DNA from 3 places in the Sphingobacterium sp. 2149 genome. Region 3 is predicted to be linked to each of the others. Evidence: riboswitches for the same ligand, from Rfam matches in the RefSeq annotation. Region 3 holds a riboswitch; each other region holds the start of a gene.
The links. A riboswitch is a leader RNA that binds a small molecule or an ion and turns the genes downstream of it on or off. The one in region 3 is predicted to bind S-adenosylmethionine.
Positions count from the first base shown of each region.

Region 1: it holds a riboswitch for S-adenosylmethionine, as region 3 does, so the genes downstream of both, metE (5-methyltetrahydropteroyltriglutamate--homocysteine S-methyltransferase) here and metF (methylenetetrahydrofolate reductase [NAD(P)H]) in region 3, are expected to answer to the same signal.
Region 2: it holds a riboswitch for S-adenosylmethionine, as region 3 does, so the genes downstream of both, J2X77_RS10700 (5-oxoprolinase) here and metF (methylenetetrahydrofolate reductase [NAD(P)H]) in region 3, are expected to answer to the same signal.

Region 1 is NZ_JAVDTD010000008.1:182,566-185,848, reverse strand. Features, by position in the region: gene J2X77_RS13195 (sensor histidine kinase KdpD) at 1-635, shown strand, start outside; gene J2X77_RS13190 (response regulator transcription factor) at 737-1,426, shown strand; SAM riboswitch class I at 1,612-1,715, shown strand; gene metE (5-methyltetrahydropteroyltriglutamate--homocysteine S-methyltransferase) at 1,793-3,283, shown strand, end outside.
Region 2 is NZ_JAVDTD010000006.1:202,777-206,059, reverse strand. Features, by position in the region: gene J2X77_RS10710 (AraC family transcriptional regulator) at 65-937, opposite strand; gene J2X77_RS10705 (hypothetical protein) at 985-1,428, shown strand; gene J2X77_RS10700 (5-oxoprolinase) at 1,461-1,724, opposite strand; SAM-I-IV-variant riboswitch at 1,791-1,884, opposite strand; gene J2X77_RS10695 (DUF3050 domain-containing protein) at 2,091-2,861, shown strand; gene J2X77_RS10690 (3-hydroxyacyl-CoA dehydrogenase) at 3,011-3,283, opposite strand, start outside.
Region 3 is NZ_JAVDTD010000012.1:270,753-274,035, forward strand. Features, by position in the region: gene rimM (ribosome maturation factor RimM) at 1-153, shown strand, start outside; gene J2X77_RS18475 (hypothetical protein) at 253-1,104, shown strand; SAM riboswitch class I at 1,281-1,383, shown strand; gene metF (methylenetetrahydrofolate reductase [NAD(P)H]) at 1,455-2,411, shown strand; gene J2X77_RS18485 (DUF2723 domain-containing protein) at 2,727-3,283, shown strand, end outside.

The DNA of each region.
Region 1 (3,283 bases), on a different contig from region 3:
TTGCGACTATCATGATTGCTAGTGAATCGCTTAAGGACCCCGATATCAATGCCGATCATAAACGCGTTCAAAAATTAGCCAATATCATCTACGACGAGAACGTTAGGTTAGGAAATCACATTGAACGTGTACTTGATTTAGCCCGATTAGAAAAAGAAACCTTAAAACTAGATCAGGTAGATGTTCATATTAACGATCTTGTTTCTGCTGTTACGGACAGTATGCAACTGAGAATGCAAAATATTGGCGGAAAATTCAGTATTGATCTGGCAGCCACGAAAGATGTCGTCGTTGGCGACGAACTGCATTTCTCAAACGTATTTTATAACCTATTGGATAATGCAATTAAATACAATAAAGGTGATCTACATGTGAGTATACAATCAAAAAACGTCGGTGATAGTATTGTGGTCACTATAGCTGACAACGGTATCGGTATGAGCCGAGATCACCTGCAAAAGATTTTTGACCAATTTTACCGGATACCGACAGGCAATGTCCACAATGTAAAAGGATTTGGTCTTGGTCTAAGTTATGTACAAGATATTCTGAGGAGACTGAACGGAAAAATTACGGTTAAAAGCGAAAAAGATAAGGGCACGACCTTTGAAGTAATTTTGCCTACAAAAAAATAAAAGGTTCCTTTTTTGTATATTTCCTCTGTAAAAGAATTTCAAAGGTAGAGGAAGCTGATTTATCAGCATCAAGGGAATTCGTTAAAATTAAAGTATTCATTATGCAAAAGATATTATTAGCAGAAGACGATCCTAATTTGGGGGATCTTTTAAAAGACTATCTCGAATTAAAGGGAAAATTTGACGTCACACTATGTACAGATGGTGATGAAGCAATATCCCAATTCAAGAAAAATAACTATGACCTCTGCATCTTCGATGTCATGATGCCTAAGAAAGACGGCTTCTCTGTTGGACGTGAAATCAGAAAAACAAACAATACTGTTCCAATAATCTTTGCCACAGCGAAAGGTATGATGGAAGATAAAACTGAAGCTTTTGAACTTGGAGGGGATGATTATATCACTAAGCCGTTTCGGGTTGAGGAATTGTTACTTCGCATCAATGCCCTGCTAAAACGCAGTGTTCGGGATAAAGAAGAAGAGGTAGTTGCAGACAAATTTGAAATTGGCGATTATTTCTTTGATTACACAAGTCAGCAGATTTCCTATAAAGGGCAGATGCAGAAACTATCGACTAAAGAAGCTGAACTTTTACGCCTGCTCTGCCTAAAGAAAAATGATGTATTGACAAGAGAGGAGGCTTTATTAAAAATATGGCATGATGACAACTATTTTACTGGTAGAAGTATGGATGTCTTTCTCAGTAAACTTCGAAAATACCTGAAAGAGGATAGTAAAGTTGAGATTGTAAATGTGCATGGAAAAGGTTACAAACTTTTGGTAAGCTAAAAACAGTGGGAATGAGTCATACGATCATTCCCATTTTTTTGTCTGTAATGCATTGAATTATGAAATAAAGGAATGATTCGATGAAAAGAAGAGAAAAAAAGAATTTCATTCTTAGTAGAATATAAAAAATAGGTGCACTTTCATAAAAAATTTGCATTTTTAAAATAATTGCGCTACCTTAGCATCGCTTATAGAGAAAGGCAGAGGGAATAGACCCGATGAAGCCTTAGCAACCTGTCCCTTGACAAGGTGCTAAATTCTACCCATTAGTAGATGGGAATGATAAGCCGAAGTCACCAAATTCTAGTGTGTCCTTCTCTCTCTAGCAAGAAATATAGTTGAAAAAAAATATTAAAAACATTCATTATGTTATTGACTAACAATTTAGGTTACCCTCGTGTGGGCGCGTTCCGCGAATTGAAAAAAGCCAATGAGGCCTATTGGGCTAAAAAATCTTCTGTTGAGGAATTATTGGACACCGCAAAAAAAATACGTGAAGGCAATTGGAAAACACAAAAAGATGCTGGAATAGATTTAATCCCTTCCAATGATTTCTCTTTTTACGATCAAGTATTGGATTTAACCCTTACGGTTGGTGCAATTCCTGCCCGTTACCATTCCTTATTGAATAAAGTAGACAACAACTACAGCTTAGACTTATATTTTGCAATGGCACGCGGTTTCCAACAAGAGGGCATCGACGTGACAGCAATGGAAATGACCAAGTGGTTAGATACCAACTACCACTACATGGTACCAGAATTTACAAAAGATCAAGAGTTTAAATTGACTTCTGAAAAATTCTTAAATGAATACAACGAGGCAAAATCATTGGGCATTGATACTAAACCAGTTTTACTTGGTCCGATCACTTACCTATTAATCGGTAAAGAAAAAGAAGCTGGCTTCGACAGGATCGATTTATTGGATAAACTTGTCCCTGTATACGAGCAAATATTGTCTAAACTAGCTGAAGCTGGTGCGCAATATGTTCAGATTGACGAACCTTTCTTAGCATTGGATTTAGATGCTAAAGTAAAAGCGCTATATCAGCCTACTTTTGAAAAATTAGCTGCAGCAGCAAAAAACATCAAATTAATCGCTACCACTTATTTCGAAGCGTTAAAAGATAACGAAGATATCGCGGTTAATTTGCCTATTCATGCTTTACATTTGGATCTTGTCCGTGGTGAAAACCAACTGGATACCGTTTTAGCTAAAGTTCCCGCTTCATTGACATTATCTTTAGGTATTGTTGAAGGCCGTAACATCTGGAAAAACGATTACGAAAAGTCATTGGTTAAAATCAAGCAAGCAGTTGATGCATTAGGAAAAGACCGCGTTTGGGTGGCTCCTTCTTCATCGTTATTGCATGTTCCTTTTGACCTAGATAATGAGCATAATGAACAATCATTACCTGCTGAAGTAAAAAATTGGTTAGCCTTTGCCAAACAAAAATTAGCTGAAGTGAAAGACTTAGCTGTACTGGCAGAAGGCGAAGTTGGTGCGGAAACAGCGAAACGTTTTGAAGCGAACAAAGCTGCTGCTGAAAGCCGTCGCACTTCTCCATTAATTCACAAACCTGAAGTTAAAACACGTACAAGCAATATCACTGATGACGATGCAAAACGTACTTCAGCATTTGCAGACCGTAAAGCAGCGCAACAAGCGAAATTTAATTTGCCGGCATTCCCTACCACAACGATAGGTTCTTTTCCACAAACAAAAGATGTTCGTAAATGGAGAGCAGATTTGAAAAAAGGTGCTATTACACAAGCGGAATACGATAAAGCAATCGCAGAAGAAACTGAAAACACCATCCGTCTTCAAGAGCAATTGGACATCGATGTTTTGGTA
Region 2 (3,283 bases), on a different contig from region 3:
CACGAATTGAACGACGATCTACACAAAGTTAAGCCCCTTGCTTTATTGAATAGCTATCACAAGTTTATGAAAAACTATCATTTTGCATGTTCTGCTTGTAGGTAGAAGGAGAACAGCCGGTCATCTTTTTAAAAAATCGGGAAAGATTATTAGGGTCACTAAAATGAAGTTCAACGGCAATTTGTGCGATAGACTGCTCGTCTAGCAGAAGCCGCTGTTTAATCTCCTGTATTTTTCGGTGTTGGATTAGGTTGATTGGACTGTGGCCTGTGTAAGCTTTAATTTGACGATTCAGTTCATTTCGGTGTATTTTCAGTAAGTCCGCGTATTGATTGCAGTTGAGGTTGGAATTGACGTGCTCCTCCATGAGCATTTTGAATCTGGTGAGTAAATTATTGTTGCAACTGTCATTAGCGATATGGTGAAATGCACGAAATCGCCGGTCCAGGCGGAGCAAGATACTCGCAAGAAACGATCGGGTCATGTTGAGGCTATCGGATCGAAATGTCCCGATTTCAAAAACAATTTCGGAGAGCAGGATTTTAAATACCTCGAAATCATGAGTTGCTGCGACAATATAGGGCGCAAATGAATAGTTGTAAAAATAGGGTAGTTTATATACAAGTGTCTTATCCTGAAAGAACGATTCCAAAAACTCAGGTTTGAAGATTAAATGGAATCCTTTGACGCTATTTTTATCAAATTCATATTGCTTGATCTGATTGGGAAAAGCGAATAAAATGGTTCCTGGGCATAGATCAATACGTTTTTCATTGGTATATGCCACCCCGCTTCCCTGTTCAAAAAACATGATCTCAAAAAAGTTGATGGTGTGTGGTTCGGCTTCAAAAATCAGGTCGGTATTGTCCTCAAACCGATGGGCATCCATCGCTAAGGGAAAGCCGTATTTACTGTTTTCAAAATCAAAATATCGCATACTCATGTATTCAACTAAATTGCAGCCGTTTAAACGCTCAGGCTGCAGTGAATAAAGATAACAGTTTTTATGAATTTCTATCAACCCCGACAAATAGAGGGTTGACCTGTCAGATCTTGGTCAATACGCAAGGTAAAAATCGGGAATATTTGGTCAAGTCGTATTTTTTTTATATATTGCTGGTTATGAGTTTTAAAGAAAAATTAGAGAACTGGCGCACGTCAATCAATCGCGCCGGTAGTGGTGAGGAATTGTATATTTTGCTTTTGAACTACAAAAAGTTTATCAACAAAAATTGGATGGACGATTTTGGCGATCCAGGCAACTGGAAATCGGAATTAAATCAGGTCATCAGCAAAGTAAGAAAGAAAGTGGATGTGGCAGAAATTCAAAATTGCGACGATCTCTCGTCCTACAAAGACGACGCTCGGCAAACAGCCCATTCGCTCAATCATACATTAAGATATCACCACTCATTGACAAAAGAGTAGGCTAGGCCTACTCTTTTTGAGTTTATAGGGCTTTACTGTAAAGGAATCAAAACATTTTGTTCCAGACGGACAGGCACCTGCTTCACCGACGTAAAGCCGTCTTCCTTGGAAATAATATTAGAAAGATCAAGCCCCCTTTTGGAGAATGTACTGATCAAAGCTGTTCTGAAGGTAGCTTTCGATGATCCCCAGCCTTGTCCTAAAATGGTGTCGTTGTTGAGCTGGATCAGTTCATCTGTTGAATAATAACTGAATTTTTCCAGTAAGTGTTGGTAAAGATTTGTTGTTGTAGCCATACAATTTAAAAATTTAAAGGATTAAACCATAAACTGTATCCAGATTACTTTGGGAAAATAACCGTTGTGTAACGTTTATTTTGGTCGAAACCCGTATTAATTTACCACCGCGGTGCCTTCACTCGGTTGGTATTGCATCATGCAATTCTGAATACTCTACAAATATAGTAGATTATTTTTTATAATAAAATTTTTTTTGTCTTTACTGCTATTAAACGCTGATAATCGAAAACAGCAGCAAAACAAGCTGGTCGCTTTGACTTTGATTTGGGTATAAAGCGGTTAGCTGATTGGGAAATTTATCATGTTACTGTAATCTCATCGAAAATACTTTAAAAAGCAGAGAGAACACAATACTTTTGCGGCATGAATAGAATTGCGGAAATTAACGAATACATTGCTACCGAACGCGAAGTATTATTGCAACACCCTTTATACCGTAAAATCAAAACGATCAAAAATTTACGTTCTTTTACCGAAGGGCATGTGTATGCTGTATGGGATTTTATGTCTTTATTAAAAGCTTTACAGATCAAATTAACCTGTACCACACTTCCATGGTTCGCCAGTGAACATCCTTCAACGCGCTATTTGATTAATGAAATTGTATTGGCAGAGGAGTCGGATGAATATATCGATGGACGTCGATTAAGCCATTTTGAGATGTATCTCGACGCAATGTCTGCTATGGGAGCCGACCTCCATTTGATCAATAAATTTATTGCCAATGCCAAAAAATCGGATAATATATTCGATGCTATAGCATTGACAACATTGGACAAGCGAATCAAAGATTTTCTGAATTTTACATTCGAAGTAATAGCTGAGGGTGAAGTGCATAAAATTGCGGCGGCATTTACCTTTGGACGTGAAGACCTCATCCCCGGAATGTTTACGTCTATTTTGGAAGAAATTAAAGGGAATTTCCCTACAGCCAATTTAGACAGTTTTATTTATTATTTTCAACGGCATATTGATTTAGATGGCGACGAACACGGTCCATTGGCCATGCAGATGATAACAGATCTTGCGAAGGACGATGAGGTTAAATGGGCCGAAATGAAAGAGATTAGTAAAATTGCGCTACAAAAAAGAATCCAGCTGTGGAATGCAATAGAAGATTCCTTATACGGATAATCTATTATTATACCATCGAGAAAGGCCTTTCAAATCACGATTTGAAAGGCCTTTTTTATGTGCTGTGCAACAAGTCTTATTTATCCGTTACCTTGCAATATCATGCACCAGCTGTTTATTGAAGTCGCGTTCTTTTGAAAGCCAGTCAACTACTTCAAAAAGTCTGGCGATTGATAGGCTGGATTGGGATAGGTATAGAATCCTTCACCGGTAGCGACGCCTAGTTTGTTCTTGTCTATAAAATGTTCTTTGAGAAAGGCCACAGTTTTGATTTTTACGGGGTCATTGGTAGCCTCAGCGTTTATTTTATTGATGTTATAAGCTGTCGTAATACCGACGATATCCAGTATACCGAAAGGACCTGTTGGGGCTCCAGTGGCGACCATCCAAGTTTTGTCTATCGTTTCGGCATCAGCTATCTC
Region 3 (3,283 bases):
GAGTTTCCACAACAATTTGTTGCTACCGTAGATATGGATGGCAAGGAGCTGATGTTCCCACTTTCGGACGATTTGATCTTAGGTATTGATGGCGAAGAGGAGATTATTGAAGTTGAATTGCCAGAAGGCTTAGTGGATCTGTATAAAGAATAAGTATATCCTTAGGCTTATATAAATGAATAGCCTTTCATAGACTATCGCAGTAATTTATTATATTGGCATATATTATTTTGCCATAATTATTAATTGATTTTGAAATCGTTATTACTCCTGCTATTCCTATTTTCACTGTCTTCTTGTGCTTTCTTTGGAAAGAAAAAGGAGTTTCCTGAAGGTAATTATCAGATGATATTGGGCTATTCGAATGAGCAATATCATAAACTTAAGAGAGAATCTCCCCAGAATGTGGAGGCAAATACCTATGGGAATGATCCTACTTTATATCGGTCCTTTCTCTCACTCCATAATAAAGACCGCTTTGTCTTGGCGCTCGACGATATATTACTCTTCGGAAAGTATAGATTCAATGGTGACAGATTAGAGTTGACCGACGAGAAAAAAGGTAGCATCGCATTGGATATTGTTAAGGTAAAAAAAGATTTTATTCAGCTAAGAGGTGATTTTTCACAGTTTAACTCAGCGCGTGTACCTACTACCGAAAGACTTTATCTCAACTTTGCCTTAGATAAAACCCCTATACGCGAGACACCAAGCAAATTTGACAGTCAAGTGAATTTGTGGCGGAATGCTCCCGTAAGAGCAGAAAGTGAAAAGGAGGTCAAGGCGAGGGCATTGAATTTTGTTGATTATTCCATCGCTTACTTTCAACATATATCAAGTTCTGGTACACATCACGATTATCGAATGGATGGTGTTGAATCGCCAATTATTTATGCTGAGAACGGTATTGTGCTCAAGGCGTGGACAGATGTGCCGGAATCTTGGAAAGAGTTGTTTTACAATGAACAAGATGCATTGATCGCCTATCGCTATTTATTTGATGGCTTTAAATATGCATCGAAAGAGGAATACCACGTAACAGGACTTTTATTAATCACATTTTATCTCAAAAATCTACGGAATTCCCTGGCAGCGCATCTTTAGCCAATGATTCTCGATCCTTACTTTCGCCTGTTTTTTTAACATTTTTTGGTGGTGCATACATTTCTTTTGTTGCGTGTAAGCAGAGCCCAAAGGTCTTATTGCCCTATTTTCGGTGCCATTTTAGTCTTTTCGAAAAAATATTTTTGTCTTTTGATTTTTTAAAACGATATTAGCAACGCTTATAGAGAAAGGCCGAGGGAATAGACCCGTTGAAGCCTTAGCAACCTGTATTGTTCAAGGTGCTAAATTCTACCCTACTCCATGTGGGAAAGATAAGTTACATGAAGATAAACGATTCCTCGACGTGTGCGTTTCGATATAAGCCAACCAAACTAAAAAACAGTTTTTTAATGAAGATTATCGATCATATCCAGAATGCCAAAGGAAAAACATTATTTTCTTTTGAGCTATTGCCACCGGCGAAAGGGCAGGGCATCCAAAGTATTTTTAAAACCATGGATGAACTGATGGAGTTTAAACCTCCTTTTATCGACGTAACTTACCACCGGGAAGATTATATCTATAAAGAGCATGCAAGTGGATTACTGGAACGCGTTTCCTATCGCAAACGTCCTGGGACAGTGGCGATATGTGCAGCAATCATGAATAAATATAAAGTTGATGCTGTGCCCCATTTGATATGTGGTGGTTTTACTAAGGAGGAAACCGAAAATGCACTGATCGATTTGAACTTCCTGGGTATAGATAATGTCTTAGTATTGCGCGGAGATGCACGTAAGGGCGATGCTGATTTTATTCCGACGGATGGTGGACATGCTTTTGCAACAGACCTATTGGAACAGGTTGCTGATATGAATAAAGGAAAGTATCTGCATGAGGATATTGTCACATCGGAAAAGACTGATTTTTGCATCGGTGTAGCAGGTTACCCCGAAAAACACTTTGAATCGCCAAATTTTAATACTGACTTTAAATATCTGAAACAAAAAGTCGATATGGGGGCGGAATTTATTGTAACTCAAATGTTCTTTAATGTCGAAAAATATAAGGAATTTGTTACTAAATGTAGAGATAATGGAATACATGTGCCTATTATTCCAGGATTAAAGCCACTGACAACTAAAAAGCAGCTCGTGACCTTACCACGAATATTTCATCTCGATATTCCAGAAGAACTGAGCGATGCTGTTTCGGAATGTAAAACGAATGCCGACGTCAGACAAGTCGGAGAAGAGTGGTTAGTACAACAATGTCAGGAGCTGATCAAGTTTGGTGCTCCGGTTTTACATTTCTATACGATGAGTAATCCGGGTCCAACAAAGAAAATTGTAGAAAAACTAGCCTAACTCATAAAAATACCCGCGAAAGGGAGCTGATAAGCTCCCTTTTTCATTGTTAAGATATCCTATAATTGACCTTATAGCCGAGTCGTCGTGTTGGTAACGGAGTCATTTGCGTGCGTGCAAGTGTCAGTGTGTTTATTGTCAGGTACTTGTGTTAAATAGTGTTAATTAACATATTGGAATCAGGATAACTTTTTAACTTAAAGTCCTAAAAAGGATTTTAATAGAAGACCAATTGACCTTATGACGTACAACAGAATAAATTCTCTACTGGGTTTTGCTTGCGGACTCATTGCCACATGTGTATACATTGCTACCGTGGAAAAGACGGTAAGCTGGTGGGATTGTGGTGAATTCATTGCCTGTGCTTACAAGCTGGAAGTAGCACACCAACCTGGGGCACCATTGTTTCTTCTGATTCAGAATGTATTTTCAAACTTGGCTTTGGGTAATGCAGGTAAAATCGCCTATTGGATGAATATCGGATCGGCAATTTGCAGCGGGCTTACGGTTACATTTTTATTTTGGACGATAACAGCAATTGCCAAGAAGATACTCCGCGAAGACAAATACGCACCTTTATCCAACTGCTTGCAGATCTTCGGCGCAGGAATTGTTGGTGCAATGGCATTTAGTTTCAGCGATTCATTTTGGTATTCGGCCGTAGAATCCGAAGTTTATGCGATGTCGTCCTTGTGTACAGCAGTTGTGTTTTGGGGGATATTAAAATGGGAAGCTCGTGCTGATGAAGAAGGTAGTGATCGTTGGCTGGTATTTATCGGTTTTGTTATGGGGCTTTCTATTGGAGTCCATTTATTGAATCTTTTGGCTATCCCAGCGATAGCGATGGTGGTCTATTTCAGAAAAGCAACTCA